One region of the Slackia heliotrinireducens DSM 20476 genome, then DNA from elsewhere that is predicted to be linked to it. Evidence: predicted binding sites of a transcription regulator. Region 1 holds the regulator's gene; each other region holds the start of a gene.

Region 1 (5,048 bases):
CGAGCTCATCCGCGACATCTACGCGCTGGGGGTGAACCGCCTGTCCATCGGCGTGCAGAGCTTCGACGACGAGCTGCTCAAGCGCATGGACCGTATCCACGATGGGGCCCGCGCCAAAGAGGCCATCGCCATGGCCCAGGAGCGCTTCGACAACGTGTCCGTCGATCTGATGTGCGGCATCCCCGGCCAGACGCCGGAGATGTTTCTGGACAGCGTGCAGCAGGCCGTCGACCTGGGCGTCAAGCATGTCAGCATCTATCCGCTTACCATTGAGGAGCACACGCCTCTGCAGCGCATGGTGGACGCCGGCGAAATCGAGATTCCGGAGGACCACGAAGACCGTGAGGCGCTCATGATGGGCATGGCTCCCAACGTGCTGCTTCCCGCGGGGTTCCACCGCTACGAGGTGGCGAGCTACGCCCTTGACGGGTACGAGTGCGAGCATAACAAGAAATACTGGACCGGCGTGCCTTACTACGGCATTGGCGTGTCGGCCGTGACCATGACCCAGAACGATTCCCGCCGCATGCGCAAGCAGGACGGGTACGTTGTGGACGACCTGAACCGCCGCCAGATGATGGCCGAGGACCTCATGATGAAGATGCGCATGTCGCAAGGCGTGTCCGTCGACGAGGTCAAGGCCGCCGCCACCCTGCTGCCCAAAGTGCTCCAGGTGTTCCGCGACCTGCAGAAGGACAACCTGGTCAAGCTGGAAGACGACCGCTACAAGCCGACGCTTGGCGGCTGGCTTCTGGGCAACGAGCTCTACGGACGCATCTATGAGCTGGCCCCTTAGCGACCTTGCACCTGCCGGGCGCGTTCCCGTGGTTCTCGCCCCCATGGCGGGTGTGAACGACGTCATGTACCGCAGCATCTGCGTCGAAATGGGCGCCGACCTCACATTCACCGAGATGGTGTCTTCAAAGGCGCTTTCGTTCGCCAACGAGAAGACCCGCCGCCTGCTTGACACCGCACCCAACGAGCTGCATGTGGGCGTGCAGCTGTTCGGCCACGAACCCGATACCATGGCCCGCGAAGCGGCGTGGGTAGAGGATTCGCTGGGCGAGAAGCTGGTCTGCATCGATGTGAACATGGGCTGTCCTGCCAGAAAGATAATCAAGAAAGGCGACGGCTCGGCGCTGTTGAACACCCCGGATGTGGCACAGCAGATTGTCCGTCAAATCAAATCCCAGGTCAGTTGTCCTGTGACTGTGAAGTTCCGCAAGGGCTTCGCGGCAGGGGAGGACGTTGCCTGCGATTTCGCGAAACGCATGGAAGACGCCGGAGCCGATTGGATGACGGTGCATGGGCGTACCACGGCCCAGATGTATTCGGGAGATGCCGATTGGGATGTGCTCGGACGCGTGAAGCGGTCGGTGTCGGTGCCTGTCATCGGCAACGGTGACATCAAACGCGGCGAAGACGCCCGCGCTATGGTGGACGCCACCGGGGTGGACGGCGTGATGATCGCCCGCGGAGCCCAAGGCAACCCTTGGATTTTCCCAGAGGCCGCAGCGGCTTTGGCGGGCGAGCCCGCCCCTGCCGAACCGACCGACGAGGAACGCGTCGCCATGGCTCGCCGCCATGCGTCGATGCTGGACGGATACATGGGCAACACCATCGTCTACATGCGCAAACACGTCATGTGGTATCTGCGCGGCGTTCCTGGCGTGCGCGAAGCCCGCGGCGCTTTGAACTCCTGCGTCACCATGGATGATTTCAACCGCGTGCTGGACAAGATACTGGTGGATGCGGCCGACGTGCGTGCCCGCGAGGCGGCGTACCGCGCTGCGCCTGGCCGTTAAAGGGGCCGTTTGAGCCGTTAGGGCCGTCTCGCAATATGACGGGCTGGTAACTTTTCGCCACTTTTTTGGCACTTGACTGTTTCGGCTGCTAAAATCTCACCGTACAGAAGCCCGAAGGGCTTTTTTCGTCATGCGTGTATTCGGATGGACTAGGGAAGGACGGTGATCGCAGATGCTTTCGGAACGTAGGCAGCGTGTGCTCGAAGCGCTTATCGAAGAGTACGTGGCCTTTGCCCAGCCTGTCGGATCCCGCACCCTGGTCGACCGCTATAAGCTCGGGGTTTCTCCCGCTACGGTCAGAAACGAGCTATCGGTTCTGGAAGACGAAGGCTACATCCGTTCGCCCCACACCTCCGCGGGGCGTATTCCCACCGATGCGGGCTACCGCGCGTTCGTCGATGAGCTGCTCGAACGCGAATACGGCACCGATGTAGACGGCTCCACCTTCGACGAGCTGCGTTCGGCGGCCACGGCGGTGGACGAGCTTATGGACCAGACGTCCGCGGCGCTGTCGCGGCTGACGGACTGCCTGTCGGTGGTGCTTGCGCCATCGGTCATCGGTGTGTCGGTCAAGCAGGTGTCCTTGGTGTCCATGACGCCGCATCGCGTTTTGGTGGTCGTCGTGACCGACGACGGGCAGGTGTTCAACCGCACGGTCGAGTTCAACGAGGAGATTCCCTCCGACGAGCTGGCCCACCTGCAGAATGCCATAAACGGCCTTGTGAACGGAGCGAACGTTTCCGACATGCGCAAACGCATGTCCCAGGTCGACTCCGAAACGCTTGCATCGCCTTTGGCCCACGCCATTATCGAGGAGATCATCCTCTGTATCAACCAAGGCGACGCGTCCCGAACCCATCGTCTGGGGCTCTCGTCGCTGCTCCGCAAACCCGAATTCAGCCACGCCCAGACGGCCTTGCCCGTCTTGCAGGTGTTGGAGGACGACACGGTGCTCATGCAGATGTTCGACCGGGCTCTTGCCGACACCGCCAAGGAAGACCTCAAGGTCAGCATCGGCCGCGAGAACGGTACGGAGGAGCTCTCCGGCGTATCGGTGGTCGCAGCCCAGTACGGCACGGGTGCCGGCAGTGGCATCGTCGCCGTCATCGGGCCCACGCGCATGGATTATTCAACTGTCATACACGCTGTGCGCGCTGCGAAAAACGCGCTGCGTGATTTGTAGGGTAGAAAGGTACTCGCTTCATGGCTCAGGATTTGTATGAGGTTCTAGGCGTTTCCAAGAACGCCACAGATGACGAGATCAAGAAAGCGTTCCGCAAGAAGGCCCGAACGCTGCATCCCGACGTCAACAAAGAGCCCGATGCCGAAGAGAAGTTCAAGGAGCTTAACGAGGCATACGACGTGCTTTCCGACCCCTCGAAGCGCGCCCAGTACGATCGTTTCGGCACCATTCCGGGTGCTGCGGGCGGAAGCGCAGGCGGCGGATACCAGTACATGGACCTTGACGACCTGTTCGGCATGGGGGATTTGTTCTCGAGCTTCTTCGGCGGCGCTGCAGCTGGCGGCCAGGCGTCTGTGCGACGCGAAGGCCGCGACATGGGTGTTGGTCTGCGCCTTACGCTTGAGGAAGTCGCCACGGGCGCCAAGAAAGAGATTGTGTACGATCGTCTGGCACCCTGCGATACCTGCGGGGGCTCCGGCATGGGCGAGGGCGGACACGAGGTCGAATGCCCCGACTGCCACGGCCGTGGCCGCGTGGTTACGGTCCAGCGCACGTTCCTGGGTGACATGCAGACTGCATCCACCTGTACCACCTGTGGCGGCACCGGCCAGGTCATCGACCATCCTTGTGAGGAGTGTGAAGGCCAGGGCCGTATTCCCGACCGCCAGCATGTCACCGTGGAGGTGCCTGCCGGCATCCGCGAGGGCCAGCAGCTGCGCGTGGGCGGATTCGGCGAAGCGGGCATGCACGGCGCTCGCCCCGGCGACCTTATCGTCACGTGCCGCATCAAACCTCATGAGTTCTTCGAACGTGAAGGGGACAACCTGCACGCGCGTGCCAACATCAGCTTTATTCAGGCCATCCTGGGTGCTGACATCGAAATCGACGGTATCATGCCTGATGAGAAGGTCAAGGTTCATATCCCTGAAGGCTGCCAGAACGACCAGGTCATCCGCGTGCGCAACATGGGCATGCCTCGCTTGCGCAGTGATGCCCGCGGCGACATGCTGGTGCATGTGGGCGTGGTCATCCCCAAGAAGGTGTCCAAAAAGCAGCGCGAGATGCTTGAGAACGTCGCCCGCGAGTTCGGCGAGGAAGTAGCCGCGCCGCGCTCGCCGTTGCAGAAGCTGCGCGATGCCTTCAACTAGGTTCCATGTCGTCAACCTGGGTTGCAGGGTCAACCGGGTTGAAAGCGATTCTTTCGCGGCATCGCTCGTCGCCCATGGCGGCGAATCGGTCCCCGTGGAAGACGCCGACCTCGTCATCGTCAATACCTGCACTGTCACAGGCGAAGCGGAAAAGAAGACCCGCAAGGCCGTGCGTCGCGTGCTGCGTGAAAACGCATCGGGCACCGTGGTGGTTACCGGGTGCGCCGCCGCCATCGACCCGGATACTTACGGCAACATGGACAGCCGCGTAGTCGTGGTTCCCAAGGGGTCTATGGCTGCGTACGTGTCTCATGCCGTGTCGGGCGAAAGCCCCGTCGCCGTGGCCGAAGGCGGAGCGGTGGGGTCGCTGTTCGGCGACGAGTTCCGCATGGGGGAGGATTTCCCGACCCGCGTGGGCATCAAGGTCCAAGACGGCTGCAACAACGCCTGCACGTTCTGCATCGTGCATGTGGCCCGAGGCCGTGCGTGGTCTCGTCCTTATAAAGATGTGGTTGCCGAAGCCGGCGAATATGCGCGCCGAGGTGTGCGGGAAATCGTTCTGACCGGCATCAATCTGGGAGCTTACCGGACGGAGGATGCCGATCTGGTCCGTCTGCTGGACGGCCTGCTCGAAGCGGCGCCGAATACGCGGTTCCGCTTGTCCTCGGTCGAGCCGCATACCCTCTCGGATGACTTCATCGGATTGATGGCCGCCTCCGACGGACGCATCTGCCGACATCTGCACCTGCCTCTCCAGTCGGGTTCGACGAAGGTTCTCAAGGAGATGGCGCGGCCCTATACGGCTCAGGATTTCATGGGGTTGGTGGACCGTATGTATGAAGCGGTGCCGAGCCTGTCGCTGTCCACGGACGTCATCGTGGGTTTTCCCGGCGAGACGGAACGGGACTTCCA
Region 2 (5,048 bases), 1.1 Mb from region 1:
CCAGGTAGGCCCAGGGCGCGCCCAAACGGGGAAGCTGCTTGTCGGAATCGACATGGGCGGCACGACCATCAAGGTGGGCCTTGTGGACGAAAGCGGTGCGCTGCATGCGCGACAGACCGTTCCTACAGGAGGATTAAGCGACAAGGACTCCCAGCATGCCTTCGCCTCCATGGTCAGAAGCATTGTCGGAGACAAGCAGGGGCTCATCCACGGCGTGGGGTTCGCCGTGCCTGGCCCCGTTGACCGGGACGGCAACCTGCGGATGGGCGTCAACGTCGATTTGGATCTGCCGGGGATGCTTCAGGCGCTGCAGCGCGAGTTCCCTTCGGCGTGGGTACGCGCTTTGAACGACGCAAACGCCGCAGCGTTTGGAGAATGCAACCGCGGTGCGGCGGTAGGTCGCAAGGACGTGCTACTGGTGACGCTCGGCACCGGCGTCGGGGCCGGGGTTGTGGCGGACGGGAAGGTGCTCGTGGGCGCCCGAGGCATCGCTGGCGAAATCGGCCATATGTGCGTCGAGGCCAGCGGCGTGAAGTGCAACTGCGGGCGGTACGGCTGTTTGGAACAGTACTCTTCCGCACGTGGCCTTATCCGTCTCATGCGCGAGTCTGCCCTGCAGGCCGGCGACGAGCGTTCCGCTTCGGTCGAGGACGCCCGCCAGGTCATGGAAGCGTTCGAACGGTCGAACCCGCATGCCGTGCACGCCATGGAAGTGTTCAGCGATCGGCTAGGCTATGCGCTGGCCAACATCGCATGCGTCATCGACCCTGAGGTCATCCTACTGGGCGGCGGCGTGTCGGAGTGTTTCGATCTGTTCGAGGACATGCTGAGGGCATCATTCGATATGTACGCCCTTGGCGAGAGCCGCTCTGTGGAATTTCGCAAGGCGGCCCTGGGCAACGAGGCCGGTATGGTCGGGGCAGCGTTGTTCTCGATCGCCCAGTAGCGGGCGTCAGGCCGGCCGGTTTGTTTCAGTTGCGACGAGGGGAATGTGAGCATGTCTACGCATCTTTCGAATATCGAGGGCAATACCATGGAGGGGAAGCTTCCTGAGGTCAGGTTGGCGAACCAGCCCTTCAAGGTGGTTGCGCCCTACGAGCCGTCGGGCGACCAGCCCCAAGCCATCGAAAAACTGGCGGAAGGCATCGAGAGCGGGTTGCGGTATCAGACGCTGCTCGGCGTCACCGGCTCGGGAAAGACCTTCACCATGGCTAAGACGATCGAGGCGATACAGCGCCCTACGCTGGTCATGGCTCCGAACAAGACCCTGGCGGCCCAGCTCGCGGCCGAGCTGAAGGAGTTCTTCCCGAACAACGCGGTGGTGTACTTCGTCAGTTACTACGACTACTACCAGCCTGAGGCCTACGTGCCGCAGACCGATACCTTCATCGAGAAGGACGCCTCCATCAACGAGGAGGTGGAGAAGCTTCGCCATGCGGCCACGTCCAGTTTGCTGTCGCGGCGGGATATCATCGTGGTAGCGTCCGTGAGCTGCATTTACGGCATCGGCAGCCCCATGGACTACGCGGGCATGGCGGTGTTTGTGGATAAGGAGGTTCCTCAGGACCGCGACGACGTCATCTACAAGCTTATCGACATCCAGTACGATCGCAACGATTACGAGCTGAAACGCGGAACCTTCCGCGTGCGCGGCGACGCGTTGGACGTGTTCCCTCCTTATGCCGACAACCCCGTCCGTATCGAATTCTGGGGCGACGAGATCGAGCGGATATCCGAGATCGACAACGTGACCGGCGAGGTGCTGGGGTCGTACGAAGCCCTTCCCATCTGGCCCGCCTCCCATTACGTCACGGCTCGTCCGAAGATGGATAAGGCCCTGAACACCATCCAGGACGAACTGCGGGAACGCTTGCAGCAGTTCAAGGACGAAGGCAAGCTGCTTGAGGCCCAGCGCCTGGAGATGCGCGTGAACTACGACTTGGAGATGCTGGAAACCATGGGTTTCTGCAGCGGCATCGAGAACTATTCGCGCCATCTGGACGGACGCGAGCCCGGCGAACCGCCCTATACGCTCATCGACTACTTCCCCGATGACTTTGTCTGTATCATCGACGAGAGCCACGTGACGGTGCCGCAGATCCGCGGCATGCACGAAGGCGACCGCTCCCGCAAGGTCACGCTTGCCGAGCACGGGTTCCGTCTGCCCAGCTGCCTGGACAACCGTCCGCTACGCTTCGATGAGTTCGAAGATCGAATTCCCCAGTTCATCTACGTGTCGGCCACGCCTGGCGATTACGAGGAGAAAGTAACGCAGCAGCAGGTCGAACAGATCATTCGCCCGACGGGTCTGCTTGATCCCGAAATAGAGGTGCGGCCCATCGCCAGCCAGATTGACGACGTGATCGACGAGGCGAAGGAGCGCGGCGAGCGCAACGAGCGCGTGCTCATCACCACGCTGACCAAGAAGATGGCCGAGGATCTGACCGACCATCTGCTGGACCGGGGCATCAAGGCGCGTTACATGCATTCCGACATCGGCACGCTCGAGCGCGTCGAAATCCTGCGCGACCTGCGCAAAGGCGAATTCGACGTGCTGGTGGGCATCAACCTGCTGCGAGAGGGCCTCGACCTGCCCGAAGTGAGCTTGGTGGCCATTCTCGATGCGGACAAGGAAGGCTTCCTGCGCAACCACCGCAGCCTCATCCAGACCATTGGCCGCGCCGCCCGAAACGTGTCGGGCAAGGTCATCATGTATGCTGACAAGCTGACGGACTCCATGAACCTGGCCATAACCGAGACGCGCCGGCGCCGCGCCGTGCAGATGCAGTACAACGAAGAGCACGGCATCGAGCCGCAGACCATCCGCAAGGCTATCAACGACGTCATGGGGTTCATCACCGATGCGGATGGCAACGAGGTGGGGGATTCCGTCGAGGTGAACAAGGTGCTGGCCGAAATGTCTCGCGCCGAGGTGATGCGCGTCATTTCCAGCATGGAGGAAGAGATGGCGGCCGCCTCGGTCAACATGGATTTCGAGGAAGCCGCTCGACTGCGCGACCAGGTGGTCAAGCTGCGCGCCCAGGTGGAAGGCTCCGACGAACGCGACATTCTAGCCGACCTGAAGAAGAGCGCACGCAAGGGGAGCGCCTTCGGCAACCGCAAAAACTCGGCCTACGGCTCCAGCCGCCGCTCGTGATGTGACATTCGCCCGTTCCGGGCATCAGCCACGTGTGCGCCTGGTCTGAAACGAGAAACGCCCTGGCATTGCTGTCAGGGCGTTTTTTGCTCGATGCGAGGTGTGGTTGAAAGAACAAGGGAAGGGGAGGGGCCGAACCTTGCGATCCGGCCCCTGGGAGAAAGGAGAACAAAATAAGGAGGAGGTGTTTGCTCGGTTAGCCTTCAATGGCGATGGTCTTCTTGGTCTCAGGCTCGGGAAGAAGCTCCTTCTTCGGAACCGTGATGGTCAGAATGCCATCGACGTACTTGGCGTGGATGTCTTCTTCGGCAACGTCTTCACCGATGTAGAAGCTGCGGCGAGAGGTGCCGGTGAAGCGCTCCTTGCGCAGCCAGGTTCCGTTCTCGTCACCATCGCTTTTGACCTCTTCGGTGGTTGCGGTGACGGTGAGGTATCCGTTTTCGACCTCGGCCTTGACGTTCTCCTTGGCAACGCCGGGAAGCTCCATCTCAATGACGATGGCCTGGTCGGTTTCGCGGATGTCGGTCTTCATCAAAGAGGTGATGGGTTTGCGGGTTTCCTGGGTGCGGGCGGCGGGGAAGGCCAGCTCGAACGGGTCGCTCATAAAGTCATCGAAGAAAGAATTGCGGCGGGGCATCAACATCATGGTCATCTCCTGTCTGTGTGCGGATGCGGCTTGTTCTGTTCGGCGCATCCGGCTCGTTTCGTTTGACAAGAAGAAGTATAGACCTGTTTTTAGCACTCATGGTATGAGAGTGCTAACTTGGAACCATTGCGTTACATTCGTAACCGCGATGTCATTGTTCTACAAAAAGTAGGGAAGTGTTGCTTTCTATTGGTTCGTCTTGACCTCGGCCACCCAAGATCGGACGCATTCGATGAACGCCTTCGTTGCAATGGGCGCCTTCTTGTACGACCTCACGCAGATTCCGATTTCGCGCTGGGTGGGGATTTCCGGTTCCAACGTCGCCAGGTCGAAGGGGATGTTGCGCAGGATGAGGCGGGAGAACAATCCGTAGCCCAAGCCTTCGTTGACCATACCCATAACCGCGTAGTCGTTGTCCATGACGAAGCGGATGTTTGGGGTCACCTTGTGGCGCTCGAACAGCGCGTCCATTTCGGTGTGGGAGTCGTTCCTTACTTTGATATATGGCTCTTCCGCCAGCGCTTCGGTGGGGAAGTAGTCGCGGCAGGCAAGTGGATGGTCCTTGGCCACCACGACATACAGGGGGTCTTGGGCCAAAGGGATGGTGTAGAACCCCTCGGGCGCTGGCAGCACAACGAAGCCGCAGTCGAAGTTTCCCGATTTCATCTCGTCTTCAAGAGCGTCCTGGTTCTCGAAGCAGCTGATGTCGAAGGTGACGTTGGGATGTTCGCTCAGAAACCGGTCGATGATGCCCGGCAGCCAATGGATGGCGATGGATGCGAACGAAGCGATGCGCACATGGCCCGAGTCGATGTGGCGAACCTCGTCCAGGCGCGTCTGGAGGGCCCGTTCGCTGTTGCAGACATCCTGGATCCACGGCAAAAGGGCTTCGCCGTCGGCTGTCAGGCGCGCGCCGGCGTGGTCACGGATGAACAGGGTGGTGCCCATCTCCTTTTCGAGGGTGCTCATCATGTAGCTGATGCCCGCCTGTGTGTAGCCAAGCTCCTCAGCTGCGCTTTTAAAACTACCCGTTTCGGTGGCTTTCATGAATGCTTCATACTTTGGATTCATAAAACTCCAGTTCAAGAGTGGGTAAAAGAAAATCTGAACTAATTATAACATACACTCATTTTACTTTTAGACGTCAAGCCTATAGGATGCGGATATCAGCCTTACGGGCAGGCGGAAACCACCGCCAAAACCGACGAAAGACTCGATTACAACACTTGGTTGAAACGAGAGGCG
Region 3 (5,048 bases), 540 kb from region 1:
GTGGGCACCTTCATCCTCAAAGCACCCGCAAGCATTTCATGCCGTAGGCCTTCTGCCCCAAAGCCTTTGTTCAAAACTTCTGTCGCAAATATCTCCGAAGGTTTACAAGATGCCTCCCCAACGCATGCCTAAACCCAAGCTTGTTACAATGTTGACCAGGATACATACGATTGAACGGAGCTGAGCGTGGACAAGCACCTTTTCAGCATCATCGTTCTTTTGGGCGCATTGGTGACGATTCTGGTCGGATGCGCGACGACGGCGTCGGACCTGCCGCCCAAGGAAAGCGCCGGCGAACAGAAATCGGAGGCAGAAGCTATGAAATCCCAGATAGATACGAACAACCTGAAAGACATTTACTTTGCCGGCGGGTGCTTCTGGGGCGTCGAGGAATATTTCTCCCGAATACCTGGCGTATACGACGTGACCTCGGGATATGCGAACGGAACGACCGAAAACCCCACATACGAGGAGGTCTGCTACGGAGACACCCACTTCGCAGAAACCGTGCATGTGCAATACGACCCCTCGATTATCAGCCTTACCACGTTGACCAGGCAGTTTTTCATGATCATCAACCCTTTGAGCGTGAATGAACAGGGCAACGACCGAGGCGAGCAGTACCGCACCGGCGTGTACTACGTCGACGAAGCCGACCTGCAGACCATCCAGTTGGTGTTTGCCGAGGTCGAGCAGCAATACGAAAGCTCCTTGGCAACGGAGCTCGGTCCGCTTGAGAACTTCTATCTGGCAGAGGAGTACCACCAGGATTATCTGCAGAAGAACCCGGACGGATACTGCCACATCGACTTCAGCTCGCTTGACCAGGTTGAGCTGGAAGAAGGGGCCGACGAGACACAGCCCTCCGAAATCAAGGTCGATCCCAGCCTGTATTCGCGTCCGTCCGATGATGAGATTCAGGACAATCTGACCGACATGCAGTATGAGGTGACCCAGAATAATGGTACCGAGCCCGCCTTCCAGAACGACTACCACGACAACACGGCACCCGGCCTTTACGTCGATATTGTGACCGGCGAGCCCTTGTTCGCATCGTCTGCCAAATACAATTCAGGCTGCGGTTGGCCGGCGTTTACAAAGCCCATCGATCCCGACGTTCTCGTCGAAGTGCCTGATAATAGCTGGGGTCTGAACCGCACCGAGGTGCGCAGCCGAGTCGGCGACTCCCATCTGGGCCACGTGTTCAACGACGGGCCTGCAAGCCAAGGTGGCCTACGCTACTGCATTGACAGCGCCGCCCTCCGCTTCATACCGTACGAGGAAATGGAAGCCGAAGGCTACGCCGAATACATGCCCCTTTGCGAAACCTACAGCTGGGAATAGCCCCGTGTGTCACTAGGGACGCGTCCTTCTGACACAAAACTGTGCCACTAGGGACACATCTCAGCGAACCCACCCCACCGGAACAGCCTCTGCGAACGGAACATCCTTCCGCGATCGGGACGCCGAAGGGGCGCGCTTTGCGCAGCAACAGCGCCCCGACGGGACGGCCCCCGCGAGCAAGGCACCAAAGGGGCGTGCTTTTGCCGAAGGCAAACAACGCCCCGGCGGGACGGCCTTCCCCGATCAAGGCAGTGAAGGGGCGCGCTTTGCGAAGCAACAGCGCCCCGGCGGGACGGTCTCCGCGAGCAAGGCAGTGAAGGGGCGCGCTTTGCGAAGCAACAGCGCCCCGGCGGGACGGTCTCCGTTTGTTGCGGAACGCCCATGGTGAGACAGCGAGGGGCGGCACGGCCACCGAGATTCCCCGAGAGCAGCCCGTAGCGTACTGGCGTACGTGAGGGCTGCTCGCAGGGAGAATATCGGTGGCCGTGCCGCCCCGCAGCGTCAACTTCGCTCCAAAAGAAACGAGCCCCCGAAGGGGCTCGTTTCTTTTGGGCTTGATTACATCATGCCGCCCATACCGCCGGCAGCGCCAGCGAGAGCGGACAGGTCCGGACCGTCCTTCGGAATCTCGTTGACGGTTGCCTCGGTGATGAGGATCAGGCCGGCAACGGAAACAGCGGACTGGAGAGCGGTGCGGGTGACCTTCACAGGATCGGCGACGCCCATGGCAACCAGGTCGCCATACTCGCCGGTGGCGCAGTTCAGACCCTGGCCCTTCTCCATACCCTTGATGCGCTCGACGATAACGCTGCCTTCGTAGCCAGCGTTCTGAGCGATGGTGCGCAGCGGAGCCTCCAGAGCCTTGCGGATGATGGCAACGCCGACTTCCTCGTCATGGTTCTCGCACTCGACGGCATCCAGAGCCGGCAGAGCGTCCAGTAGAGCCACGCCGCCGCCAGCGACGATGCCCTCTTCGACGGCTGCACGGGTTGCCTGCAGAGCGTCCTCGATGCGGGACTTCTTCTCCTTGAGCTCAGACTCGGTTGCAGCGCCGACCTTCAGGACGGCCACGCCGCCGGCCAGCTTGGCCAGGCGCTCCTGCAGCTTGCTGCGGTCGAACTCGGATTCGGTGACATCCATTTCGGCCTTGATCTGGTCAACGCGCTCCTTGATGGCGTTTGCGTCGCCGGAACCGTCGATGATCGTGGTGTTGTCCTTGCTGACCTTGACGGTCTTGGCGCTGCCGAGCATGTCGACGGTGGCCTCGGACAGGGTCATGCCGAAGTCGGCAGTGATGACCGTGCCACCGGTGACGATGGCGATGTCCTCGAGCATACGCTTACGACGGTCGCCGTAGCCAGGAGCCTTGACGGCAACGCACTGGAAGGTGCCGCGCAGCTTGTTCAACAGGATGGTGGCCAGAGCCTCGCCCTCGATGTCCTCAGCGATGATCAGCAGCGGATGACCGGACTGCATGACCTGCTCGAGCAGCTGCAGAATCTCCTGAATGTTGCTGATCTTCTGGTCGGTGAGCAGGATGACAGGGTTCTTCAGAACAGCCTCCATGCGCTCCATATCGGTAGCCATGTAGGGAGAGATGTAGCCCTTGTCGAACTGCAGGCCCTCGACGGTGTCGATGTCGATGCCGAAGGTGTTGGAATCCTCAACGGAGATGACGCCGTCCTTGCCGACGATCTGCATGGCCTCGGCAATCTTCTGACCGATGGCTGCGTCGCCTGCGGAGATGGTGCCGACGTTGGCAATCTGCTCTTGGTCGGAAATCTCAATTGCGTCAGCCTTGATCTGGTTGACGATGGCCTCGGTGGCCTTGTCGATGCCGCGGCGGATAGCCAGCGGGTTTGCACCGGCGGTAACGTTGCGCAGGCCCTCGGTGACGATGACGTCGGTCAGGAGCGTTGCGGTGGTAGTGCCGTCGCCAGCGCCATCGTTGGTCTTGGTGGCAGCTTCACGGACCAGCTGGGCACCCATGTTCTCCACGGGATCCTCGAGTTCGATTTCACGAGCGACCGTCACACCGTCGTTGGTGATGGTGGGAGCACCATAGGAACGCTCAAGGGCGACATAACGGCCCTTGGGGCCAAGGGTGACCTTGACGGCGTCGGAAAGCTTGGTGACGCCGGCGGCAAGGCTGCTGCGCGCGTCGGTATTGTACTTAATCTCTTTAGCCATTGGAGTTGCTTCCTTTCAAGCGGCTTGATACCAAAGAACAGTTAGTCGGTGTACACGGCGTACAGGTCGTCAGCCCTCAGAATCAGGACTTCTTCACCGTCAACGGTGATTTCGGAGCCGCCGAACTTGCCGTACAGAACGCGGTCGCCTTCCTTCACAGGAACAGGAATGAGCTTGCCGTCCTTGTCCAGTTTGCCTTCGCCGACAGCCAAGATGATGCCGGTCTGGGGCTTCTCCTTTGCCGAAGAAGCAATCAGCAGGCCAGAGGCGGTAGCGGTTTCAGCTTCGTCGCGCTTGACGATAACGCGATCTCCCAAAGGTTTCAGATTCATGAGGATTCACCTTTCTAGTAAAACCTTAATTACCAAATGTTCAGAGTGCTAGCACTCGACGTGCTCGACTGCTAACAGTGCTACAGTCTAGCACCCGTTGGATGAGTTGCAAGAGCCTTTTCAGAAAATCTAAGTGCCTAAGACTAAATGTTGCTTTCGCGTCATCTTTGGGCATCAACGGCTAGATTTTCGATTTATTTACCGTGCGCAGAGTTCCCAGAACGCCACAGCGCTGGCGGCAGCCACATTGAGGCTGTCCACACCATGCGACATCGGAATGCGGACCGTATAATCGCAGGTCGCAATCGTGCGAGGACTCAACCCGTCCCCTTCGGTCCCGAATACCAATGCCAGCTTCTCCTCGGCAGCCAAGGTGGGATCTCCCAAGGATACGGAATCGTCGGACAGGGCCATGGCAGCCGTCTTGAACCCCAAAGCATGCAGCCGTTCAAGTCCCTGACCAGGCCAATCGTGCACATCTTCACCCAAACGGGTCCATGGCACCTGAAACACAGTACCCATGGAAACGCGCACGGCACGACGATAAAGCGGGTCGCAACACGTCGGCGTGACCAAAACCGCATCCACGTTGAGCGCGGCCGCCGAACGGAAAATGGCTCCGACATTCGTGTGGTCGACGATGCCTTCCAGCACCGCCACCCGACGGGCCGGTCCTCCGTTTCTGCAGGTGGCAAGCAGGTCTTCGGCACTCGGCATCTTCGGACGCCGCATGGCGCACAGAATACCCCGAGTCAGCTTGAAGCCAGTCAGTTTCTGCAGTTCATCGGCAGGCCCTACATATATAGGTACGTCGGCGCCGCCCTCCCCCGCCTGCTGGATACGTTCGAGCATGTCGGCGGCGGCGTCCATCCACTCGGGCGTCATCAGCACAGACAGGGGCACCATACCGCCCGCAAGTGCCCGGTCGATGACCTTGAGGCTTTCAGCGATGAAGATGCCTTTTTCAGGTTCCAGCTTGTTGCGCAGCTGCGCCTCGGTCAAACGCGCATAGGCGTCCAACCGAGGGTCGTCCAACGTTTCTACCTCGACAAACGACATGCTGAAACCTTTCTCGCAATAAAAAACGGAGCACATGCGTCAACCGCACATGCTCCGCACTATGTGTTCGGAACTTAATTCTTGAAACTGTGGACCGGCGCCGGGATGCGTCCGCCGCGGGTG

The links. Region 1 encodes HrcA, which represses chaperone genes, less so after heat shock. Its sites were predicted from a motif close to TNTTAGCANNCNNNNNNNNNGNNTGCTAANA; they were not measured.
Region 2: SHEL_RS09775 (Hsp20/alpha crystallin family protein) is a predicted target of HrcA. The motif match lies at 3,891-3,921, and genes of this name have one in related genera.
Region 3: SHEL_RS02670 (co-chaperone GroES) is a predicted target of HrcA. The motif match lies at 3,913-3,943, and genes of this name have one in related genera.

The regions. Positions count from the first base shown of each region.
Region 1 covers NC_013165.1:1,174,743-1,179,790, forward strand. The annotation lists gene hemW (radical SAM family heme chaperone HemW) at 1-796, shown strand, start outside; gene dusB (tRNA dihydrouridine synthase DusB) at 780-1,805, shown strand; gene hrcA (heat-inducible transcriptional repressor HrcA) at 1,978-2,988, shown strand; gene dnaJ (molecular chaperone DnaJ) at 3,009-4,136, shown strand; gene mtaB (tRNA (N(6)-L-threonylcarbamoyladenosine(37)-C(2))-methylthiotransferase MtaB) at 4,123-5,048, shown strand, end outside.
Region 2 covers NC_013165.1:2,229,779-2,234,826, reverse strand. The annotation lists gene SHEL_RS09785 (ROK family protein) at 1-946, shown strand, start outside; gene uvrB (excinuclease ABC subunit UvrB) at 998-3,157, shown strand; gene SHEL_RS09775 (Hsp20/alpha crystallin family protein) at 3,354-3,803, opposite strand; gene SHEL_RS09770 (LysR family transcriptional regulator) at 3,990-4,850, opposite strand.
Region 3 covers NC_013165.1:631,828-636,875, reverse strand. The annotation lists gene msrB (peptide-methionine (R)-S-oxide reductase MsrB) at 187-1,344, shown strand; gene groL (chaperonin GroEL) at 1,903-3,534, opposite strand; gene SHEL_RS02670 (co-chaperone GroES) at 3,576-3,866, opposite strand; gene SHEL_RS02665 (TrmH family RNA methyltransferase) at 4,065-4,925, opposite strand; gene SHEL_RS02660 (PFL family protein) at 5,000-5,048, opposite strand, start outside.